One region of the Ottowia pentelensis genome, then DNA from elsewhere that is predicted to be linked to it. Evidence: predicted binding sites of a transcription regulator. Region 1 holds the regulator's gene; each other region holds the start of a gene.

Region 1 (3,270 bases):
TGCGCAGGGTGGCGAAGTTCAGGCTTTTGAGCGGGCTGGCCTGCGCCGTCAGGTCGACGCGAAAGCTCTGGCGTGGCGTGAACCAGTCTTCCCAGGCCACGCCGGCGGCCAGCGCGTACAGATCCTGCTCGCCCTGATACGGCGCGTGCGCCAGCTCCACCAGCACGCGTTGCGCCAGGCGGCTCATCAGGTTCAGGCGCAGCACGCAGGCCCAGTCGCCGCGCACGCGCACGCCGCCGCGCAGCGTCAACAGCTCGTCGCCGACCAGGCCGGTGAGGCCGTGCACCTCGTCGGCCAGATAGTCCTCCACGCCGCCGGCGCAGGGCAGGAACAGGGTCAGCGTGGTCATGCGGTTGCATCGGCCATTGAGGCGCAGCGCTGCAGCTGGTGCAGAGCGGCCATGGGAATCGGGGTGACGCGGCGCGTGGCCGGGTCGATGAAGACGATGCCGGTCTTGCCGCGCGCCACCTCGCGGCGTTGCGCCGTCTCGGTCATGCAGAACACCAGATCGAAGCCGTAGCGGTTGAAGTCGGCCGGCTGCATCTGCACGCGCAGGGTTTCGCCATGAAAGGCCTCGGACTTGTACTGCGCCAGCATGTCGCCGACCACGATGGCGGTGCCGTCGACGTGGCCCTCGCGGTAGCCCAGCGACTGGAAAAAGCGCAGCCGCGCCTCGGACACCAGGCTCAGCAGCTGGGCGTTGTCCAGGTGCCCGCCCTGGTTGACGTGGCTGATGTAGACCTGCAGCTCGGTGGCAAAGCCGAAGCGCGCCGGGAGGTCGAAAACGATGCGGGCCATGGGGGAAACAGCGGTCTAAAGCTGCTTGCGCAGCGGGGTGGGGGCGATCTTCATCGCCTCGCGGTACTTGGCCACGGTGCGGCGCGCGCAGTCGATGCCCTGCTCCTTCAGCATCTCGGCCAGCCGCTGGTCGGACAGCGGGCGGCGCGGGTCTTCGGCGGCGATGAACTGCTTGATGAGCGCGCGCACCGCGGTGCTGCTGGCGTTGCCGCCGGCCTCGGTGCCCAGGGCCGAGCCGAAGAAATACTTCAGCTCGAAGGTGCCGCGCGGCGTGGCCATGTACTTGGCGGTGGTCACGCGCGAGATGGTCGACTCATGCACGCCCAGCGCCTCGGCCAGCTCGCGCTGCACCAGCGGGCGCATGGCCAGCTCGCCGTGGGTGAAGAAGCTGCGCTGGCGCTGCACGATGGCCTCGCTCACGCGCAGGATGGTGTCGAAGCGCTGCTGGATGTTGCGGATGAACCAGCGCGCCTCCTGCAGCTGCTGGCTCAGCGCCGCATGGCCGCCGCCCTCCTTGCCGCCGCGCAGCGCGCGCGCGTACAGGTCGTGCACGCGCAGGCGCGGCAGCACCTCGGGGTTGAGCTGCACGCGCAGGCGCTGGCTCGCGCCGCTGGCCGAGACGATGACGTCGGGCACGATGACGTTGTGCTCGACATCGGCAAAGCGCCGGCCGGGCTTGGGCTCCAGCGTGGCGATCAGGGCCATGGCGGCGCGCACCGCGGCCTCGTCCTGGCCGCTGGCCTGCGCCAGGCGGCGCAGGTCGCGGCGGGCCAGCGCGTCCAGCGCCTGGGGCTGGGCCAGCAGGGCCAGCGCGGCGCGAGCGCTGGCCTGGGTGGCGGGCGGCAGCGCGGTGTCGGCCACAAGCGCCTTGAGCTGCAGCGCCAGGCACTCGGGCAAGTCGCGCGCACCCACGCCGGCCGGCTCCATCGACTGCAGCAGCTTGAGCGCGAAGCTGAAGCGGTGCACCAGGGTGTCGAGCGCGTCCAGCTCGTCGCTGTCGTCCACCAGGGTGGCGGCCAGTTGCGCCAGCGAGTCCTCCAGGTAGCCGTCCTCGTTCAGCGACTCGATCAGAAAGCGCAGTACCGCCGCGTCCTCGGGCGCCAGCCGCAGCGCCAGCATCTGGGTGTGCAGGTGGGCGGCCAGCGACTCGTGCGGCGCGTCGCGCTCGCCCGGCTCGCGCTCGTCGCCGCTCGCGCCGGGGCCGGCGGCGTCGCCCCATTCGCGGTCGCTGGGCGCGTCGGCGCCATCGCCCTCCCAGTCGTCCGGCCAGTCCTGTTTGGACTCGAATTCGGCTTCAGCGCCCGTCGAATCAGCGCCAGCAGCTTCCGAATCGATAGCGTCGCGGGAGTCGGCGGCCTCGCGCTCGCGCGGCTCGCGCGCGGGCTCGGGGGGCTCGGCGTCGGCGTGTTCGTCCTCGCGCTCCAGGAAGGGGTTGTCCAGCAGCATCTGCTCGACCTCGCTGGCCAGCTCCAGCGTGGACAGCTGCAGCAGGCGGATCGACTGCTGCAGCTGCGGCGTCAGCGCCAGTTGCTGCGAAACGCGAAGGGAAAGCCCGGGTTTCACCGCGTACTGCCCGCCCGGACTCAGAGCCGGAAATGCTCGCCGAGATAGACCCGGCGCACGTCCGGGTTCGCCACGATGTCGGTGGGCGTGCCGGTGGCCAGCACGCGCCCCTCGGTGATGATGACCGCGTGGTCGCAGATGCCCAGCGTTTCGCGCACGTTGTGGTCGGTGATCAGCACGCCGATGCCGCGCGACTTGAGGAAGGCGATGATGCGCTGGATCTCGATCACGGCGATCGGGTCGATGCCGGCAAAGGGCTCGTCCAGCAGGATGAAGCGCGGCTGCGTGGCCAGCGCGCGGGCGATTTCGACGCGCCGGCGCTCGCCGCCCGACAGCGAGGGCGCGGGCGAGTCGCGCAGGTCCTGCACGTGCAGCTGCTCCAGCAGCTCGGTCAGGCGCCGCTCGATCTCGGTGCGGCCCAGCGGGTGGCCGTCCTCGCCGTGCTGCAGCTCCAGCACGGCGCGCACGTTCTCGGCCACCGTCAGCTTGCGAAAGATCGAGGCTTCCTGCGGCAGGTAGGACAGGCCCAGGCGCGAGCGCCGGTGGATCGGCATGTGCTCGACCGCCTGCTCGTCGATGCGGATGCTGCCGGCGTCGGCGCGCACCAAGCCAACGATCATGTAGAAGGAGGTCGTCTTGCCGGCGCCGTTGGGGCCCAACAGGCCCACCACCTCGCCGCTGGTCACGTCCAGCGACACGTCGTGCACCACGCGGCGCGCGCCGTAGTTCTTGCGCAGCCCGCGCACCTGCATGCGGCTGCGGGCGCCGTCGGCCGGGGCGCTGCGGGTGGTCAGGTTCACTGCGCGGGTCCGGTGGGCGGCAGGCCCTGCGCCGGCTGCAGCGGCAGCGCGGCCGGCGCCGGCTGGCTGGCCGCGTTGCGCGGTGCCAGCACCGCGCGCACGCGGCCGC
Region 2 (3,270 bases), 2.2 Mb from region 1:
GCGCGTCCTCGAGCGCTTCCAGGCTGAGCTGCCGGCGCTGCAGTTCGTCATACAGCGCTCCCGAATCGTCGGTCGACCGGCGCTCGAGCTCGCCCGAGGCGTTGACGGTGACCGGCGTCGACGTCGGAGCGGCAGCAAACAGTGCGTCCACGTCGATCGGCTCGCCGGCACTGGCGAGGATGACGCCGCGCTCGATCAGGTTTTCCAGTTCGCGCACGTTGCCAGGCCAGGGATGGTGGCGCATGGCGTCGAGCGCGCGGTCGGTGAACCCGGTGACGCGCTTGTCGTGCAGCGCGCAGAAGCGTTGCAGCAGGTGCAGCGCCAACGGCTCGATGTCGTCGGCGCGCTCGCGCAGCGGCGGAATGCGGATCGGATAGACGTCGAGCCGGTACAGGAGATCGCGCCGGAAGCGACCGGCGGCGACCGCGGCCTCCAGATCGACGTTGGTCGCGGCGATCACCCGAACGTCCACCTTGCGCACCTGCGTGGCGCCCAGGCGTTCAATTTCGCCATGCTGCAGCACGCGCAGCAGCTTGGCCTGCGCGGGCAGCGGCAGCTCGCCCAGCTCGTCGAGCATCAGCGTGCCGCCGTTGGCGCGCTCGAAGCGGCCGGGTCGCGCAGCACCGGCACCGGTGTAGGCACCTTTCTCGGCGCCGAACAGTTCGCTTTCGATCAGCTCGCCCGGCAGCGCCGCGCAGTTGACCGCGACGAACGGCTTGTCCGCGCGCGCGCTCATCGCATGCAGTGCGCGCGCGAAGCGCTCCTTGCCGACGCCGGTCTCGCCGGTCAGCAGCACCGTCACCTGGGTCACGGCGGCCTTGCGCAGCAGGTCCACCGCGCCCGTGAACGCCTTGGAGCGGCCCACCAACGGGCCCAGATCGTCGGCGGGTTCGAGCGAGGAGCGCAGCGTCTCGACCTGGGAATGGAGGTCCTCCAGGCGCACCAGCAGCGAGTCGGCGTCGTAGTCGCGGGCCATGGCCTCGCCGTCGGGCCAGTCGGCGAGCGGGCGGCCCTCGATGCGGCAGTGCGCATCGCCGCAGGCGCAGCAGGCGACCTCCTTGTACAGCACGGGGCGGCCGAAGAACGCGCTGGTGTAGCCCGAGGCATAGCCGAGCAGCATCCAGCACACCGGTTCTGCCTGGGGACCGAAGTCGCGCACATGGGTTTCCACCTCCCAGGAATGGTCCCAGCGGAAGATGCCGTGGTAGCGGCCCTGGTCGACGTCGGCCTCGAAGCGCTCCGCCGTGACCTGCACGGCGCCCTCGAGCATGTGCAGCTGCGGGCCGACGGCGAACATTTCGAACAAGGACGCCTCGCTGCGCACCTGGCGCGCCAATGCCGCATCGCGCTCGCCGGCGGCGTAGCCGGAACGCATCAGCACGCGGCGCGTCGTCTCGCGGCCGATGGTCTGCATCAACTCGCGTCGCAGCGATCCCAGGGCCGCGGCATGGATCAGCACCATGCGCTGGCCGGCGAGCCAGATGCGCCCGTCGCCGGCCGAAAAGTGCACCAACCGACGCAGATCCGCGTCTGAGGGCAAGGGAGGGAGGGCATCCTCGATCATGAATCGATTATCGATAATGAATTCAACCCTGTCCATGCCGCGCGAATCGAGTATTGATCAATTCATCAAGCCGATATTTTTGGATTTCATGATTTGATGAAAAAACGAGAGTCAATATCACCAGAAAATCAGGGAAAACCCGATATGAAATCTCGCATTATTTATTTTTGACCTGGGTTTATTTCGGGGTTTTCCCTGAAATTATCGATATTTTTGAGGATTCCCCTGGTCGTGGCATGGCTCATGCATTCATTGTCGGTGCATTGTGCCGAGCCTGACCCATGACCCCGATCGACCTGTCCCTGGAACTGCCCGCCTGCGATCCGTCGCGCAGATACGTGAGGCCTCTTGCCCCGCGTGCCGACGGGTTGGTGGCGTTCGAATTCTCGATCGGCTGGCCCGAATTGGCGGTGGAACTGCTGTTGCCCCGTCCGGCCTTTGCCGAGTTCTGTGCCGCCAACCGGGTGCAGCAGCTCGACGCGCCTTCCCCGAATCAAAACCCTCAGGAGACCCGCGAATGAACATCGATCTGCAAGCGCGCGAGATCAAGCCCCAGCGCAACACCTTTGCCCGCGTGGCCAAGTACACCGGCGACAAGCCGGCATCGCGCTACCACGAGGCCACCTTGGGCATCCAGCCCACGGCCAACTTCGACTACCGCCCCACCTGGGAGCCCGAATTCGAGCTGTTTGATGCTGGCCGCACGGCCGTCAAACTGGCTGACTGGGATGCCCTGCGCGACCCGCGCCAGTATTACTACGCCAACTGGACCATGGCCCGCGCGCGCCAGCAAGAGGCGATGGAGTCCAACTACCAGATTGTCGAGTCGCGCAACCTGATCGCCAAGACCAGCGATGCCCTGCGCGCCAAGGCGGTCGAGGTGCTGATGCCGCTGCGCCATGTGGCCTGGGGCGCCAACATGAACAATTGCCAGGTGTGTGCACGCGGCTATGGAACGGCCTTTACCGCCCCGGCCATGATGCACGCCATGGACCAGCTAGGCGTGGCCCAGTACCTGACCCGCCTGGGCCTGGCGCTGGGGGAGCCCGGCGCCCTGGAGGCGGGCAAAAACGCCTGGCTGCAAGACCCGCGCTGGCAGGCGCTGCGCCGCTTCGTCGAAGACACCCTGGTCGTCAACGATCCGTTCGAGCTGTTCATGGCGCAAAACCTGGCGCTGGACGGCCTGCTGTTCCCGCTGATCTACACCCATTTTGTCGATGACCAGTTGGCCTTGCAGGGCGGCACCGCAGTGGCCATGCTCACCGCCTTCATGCCCGAGTGGCATGACGAGGGTGCGCGCTGGGTCGATGCCGTGGTCAAGGTCGCGGCGGCGGACAACGCCGACAACCTGGCGCTGATCAGCGGCTGGTACCGGCACTACGCCGACCTGGCGCAGGCCGCGCTGGCGCCCGTGGCCAGACTGGCGCTGGGCAACGACGGCGAGGCCTTGCTCGATGACGTGCGTGCCACCCTCGATGCCCGTGCCCGCAAGGCCGGCCTTGCCAGGAGCGTCGCATGAACGCCCCGGTCGTATCCAACGTCTTCATCGCCTTCCAGGACAACGAGGAAGCCCGCCCGGTGGTCGATGCCATCCTGCACGACAACCCCAGCGCCAGCGCCCGGCGCTCGCCCGGCCTGGTCAAGATCGACGCGCCCAGGCGCCTCGTGATTCGCCGGGAGACCATCGAGGAGCAGACCGGCCGCCG
Region 3 (3,270 bases), 3.7 Mb from region 1:
GCGTCAGCGCCACGCCTTGCGCGCCCTTGGGGCCGAACTGCTCGTCCAGCGGCGTGAGCGGCTCTTCGCGGAAGAACACCACGCGCGGGTTGCTCCACAGAAAGTCCTGCACGCGCTCGGGGTGCTCGGCCAGCCAGGCCTTGATGCCGGGCCAGGTGGCGTCCTGGATGGCGCCCTGACTCAGCAGCCAGCTGCCGGGGCTGCGATAGGGCTGGTTGTTGGTGCCGGCAAAGGCCAGGCGCACCAGGCGCTGGCTGCCGTCGGGCTCGGTCACGCGCACCCGGCCCGAACCCTGGATCTGCAGGATCATGGCGTCCACCGGGTCGGCCAGCCAGGCGATCTCGCTGCCGGCCAGCTGGGCGCGCACCTCGGGGCGGGTGTCGATGTCGCGCCGCGTGTACCAGGTCTGGCGCGCGTTCAGGCCGGGCGGCGGGGCGAAGATGGGCACCTGGAAGGCGCCGCCGGGCTGGCGCGCGGCCTCGTACACGGGCTCGAAATAGCTGGTCAGCAGGCCATCCGTGACGCTGCCGTTCAGCGGCTCGACGCGGTAGGGCTGCAGGCGCTGGCGCATCCACTGGCGCTGCTCCTCGGGCGTGGCCAGCGACAGGCGCCGCACCTCGCTGCACAGGGCCTTGAAGGCGGCCGGCGGGCGCTCGCAGCTTTTCAGCCAGGCGTTCCAGGCCTCGTAGGTGGCGTCCTGGTCGAAGCCCGGCAGGTCGGCCCAGCGCACCGGCACCCAGCGGCTGCCCGGGCGCTGCAGCGCCGGCCCGGTGGGCACGCTGTCGGGCGTGGCGGTGAGTGGCGGCAGGGGCGACTCGGCGCCTGCGGCCGGCACGCTGGGCGCCGGCGGCTTGAGCGCGCAGCTGGCCAGCGTTCCTACAATGGCGGCCATTGCCAAAACACGGACTCCCCGCGACATGACGATCCTGATTCTCGAAGCACTGGGCGTGCTGGTGCTGTTTTTGCTGATGATCTGGTGGACCATGTTTTCGGGACGCAAGAAGGGCGAGTTGCCGCCCAGTGAATCGTCGGAACAGCGGGACGAAGGCCCCAAGGGTCCGCCAGCCTGAACGACTCAGGGCGCGCGGCGCCGAGTCGATGGACTGGCTCGCGCCATTATGGTTCCAAGCTCGGCCTGCACGGCGCGGGGCGGTGCAGGCCCGCGCGCGCACCACATCGGTGCAGCGGGGTGATCGGTGGTCACGTCGCTGGCGTTTCGCACCAAGTTCGATTTTCATAGCGTCCAGCCCTTTTCCATCAAGCGCTGCGGCGCTTCCACCTTCATTCATTCTTCCTCTTCGGCGCGCTTGGCACGCTAGTTGCTGAGCTCTGCTTGCAAGCACGGCACCCGCCGTGGCTTCCAAGCGGTTCGGGGACAGGCCCCGGGGAGAAGATGGTGACTCGATCCAGACTGGTGATGGTGGGCAACGGCATGGCGGGCGTGCGCACGCTGGAAGAGCTGCTGAAGATCGCGCCCGATCGCTACGACATCACGGTGTTCGGCGCCGAGCCGCACCCCAACTACAACCGCATCCTGCTGTCGCCGGTGCTGGCGGGCGAGCAGCAGCTGTCGCAGATCGTGCTGAACGACTGGAGCTGGTATCGCGAGCACGGCATCCAGCTCCACGCCGGCTGCACGGTGACCGCGGTCGACCGGCGCCGGCGCCTGGTGCGCGGCGTGACGGCCGCCGGCCAGGCCATCGAGGCCGGCTACGACCGCCTGATCCTGGCCACGGGCTCCAAGCCCTTCATGCTGCCGATCGCCGGCAGCGAGCTGCAGGGCGTGCTGGCCTACCGCGACATCGCCGACACCGAGGCCATGATCGATGCGGCGGCGAAGTACCAGCACGCCGTGGTCATCGGCGGGGGGCTGCTGGGCCTGGAGGCCGCCAACGGCCTGATGAAACGCGGCATGCAGGTCACCGTGGTGCATGGGGCAGAGTGGCTGATGGAGCGCCAGCTCGACCGCGTGGCCGGGCAGATGCTGCAAAAGGCACTGAGCGAGCGCGGCATGCGGTTTTTGATGCAGGCGCAGACCCAGGAGCTGCTGGGCAACGAGGCCGACCGGGTGCGGGCCGTGCGCTTCAAGGACGGCAGCGAGGTCCCCGCCGACCTGGTGGTGATGGCCGTGGGCATACGCCCCAACACGGCCCTGGCCGAGTCCATGCACCTGCATGTGAACCGCGGCATCGTCGTGGGCGACACGCTGCAGACCACCACCGACGCGCGCATCTACGCCGTGGGCGAATGCGCGGCGCACCGGGGCATCGCCTACGGCCTGGTGGCGCCGCTGTTCGAGCAGGGCAAGGTATTGGCGAATCACCTGGCGGAGTTCGGCATCGGCCGCTACCCCGGCTCGCAGACCTCCACCAAGCTCAAGGTCACGGGCATAGACCTGTTCTCGGCCGGCGATTTCATGGGTGGCCCGGACACCGAGGAAATCCTGCTCAGCGACCCCGCCAGCGGCCAGTACAAGAAGCTGGTGCTGAAGGACGACAAGCTGGTCGGCGCCTGCCTGTACGGCAACACCGTGGACGGCAGCTGGTACTTCAAGCTGCTGCGCGATGCGCGGCCGGTGAGCGACATCCGCGCCACGCTGATGTTCGGCGAGAGCAACATCGGCGAGGGCGGCCACGCCGGCCAGAGCCAGGCCGCCGCCATGCCCGACACGGCCGAGGTCTGCGGCTGCAACGGCGTGAGCAAGGGCGCGATCTGCAAGGCCATCAAGGACAAGGGCCTGTTCACGCTGGACGAGGTGCGCAGGCACACCAAGGCCAGCGCCAGCTGCGGCTCCTGCACCGGCCTGGTGGAGCAGATCCTGATGGCCACGGTGGGCGGCGCCTACGCCGCCACGCCCAAGACCAAACCGGTCTGCGCCTGCACCGACCACGGCCACCAGGCCCTGCGCGACGCGATCCGCACGCACCATCTGCTGTCCAAGGAGGCGGTGTTCGCCTTCATGGAATGGAAGACGCCCGACGGCTGCCCCAGCTGCCGCCCGGCCGTCAACTACTACCTGCTGAGCACCTGGCCCAAAGAGGCGCAGGACGACCCGCAAAGCCGCGCCATCAACGAGCGCAGCCACGCCAACATCCAGAAGGATGGCACCTACAGCGTGATCCCGCGCATGTGGGGCGGCGAGACCACGGCCGATGAGCTGCGCCGCATTGCCGACGTGGTGGACAAGTACCAGATTCCCACGGTGAAGGTGACGGGCGGCCAGCGCATAGACCTGCTGGGCGTGAAGAAGGAAGACCTGCAGAACGTCTG

What was found. Region 1 encodes sigma-54, which starts transcription at its own class of promoters, with help from an activator protein. Its sites were predicted from a motif close to TGGCANGNAANCTGCTTT; they were not measured.
Region 2: a site for sigma-54 is predicted at 1,797-1,814, ahead of ACWHMB_RS08650 (phenol hydroxylase subunit). Genes of this name have one in related genera too.
Region 3: a site for sigma-54 is predicted at 1,309-1,326, ahead of nirB (nitrite reductase large subunit NirB). Genes of this name have one in related genera too.

The regions. Positions count from the first base shown of each region.
Region 1 covers NZ_OZ224513.1:3,941,763-3,945,032, reverse strand. The annotation lists gene ACWHMB_RS19225 (THUMP domain-containing class I SAM-dependent RNA methyltransferase) at 1-349, opposite strand, end outside; gene ACWHMB_RS19220 (acyl-CoA thioesterase) at 346-798, opposite strand; gene rpoN (RNA polymerase factor sigma-54) at 814-2,361, opposite strand; gene lptB (LPS export ABC transporter ATP-binding protein) at 2,382-3,113, opposite strand; gene lptA (lipopolysaccharide transport periplasmic protein LptA) at 3,158-3,270, opposite strand, start outside.
Region 2 covers NZ_OZ224513.1:1,778,493-1,781,762, forward strand. The annotation lists gene ACWHMB_RS08645 (sigma 54-interacting transcriptional regulator) at 1-1,564, opposite strand, end outside; gene ACWHMB_RS08650 (phenol hydroxylase subunit) at 1,846-2,085, shown strand; gene ACWHMB_RS08655 (phenol hydroxylase) at 2,082-3,083, shown strand; gene ACWHMB_RS08660 (MmoB/DmpM family protein) at 3,080-3,270, shown strand, end outside.
Region 3 covers NZ_OZ224513.1:222,461-225,730, reverse strand. The annotation lists gene mltA (murein transglycosylase A) at 1-985, opposite strand, end outside; gene ACWHMB_RS01075 (hypothetical protein) at 918-1,070, shown strand; gene nirB (nitrite reductase large subunit NirB) at 1,394-3,270, shown strand, end outside.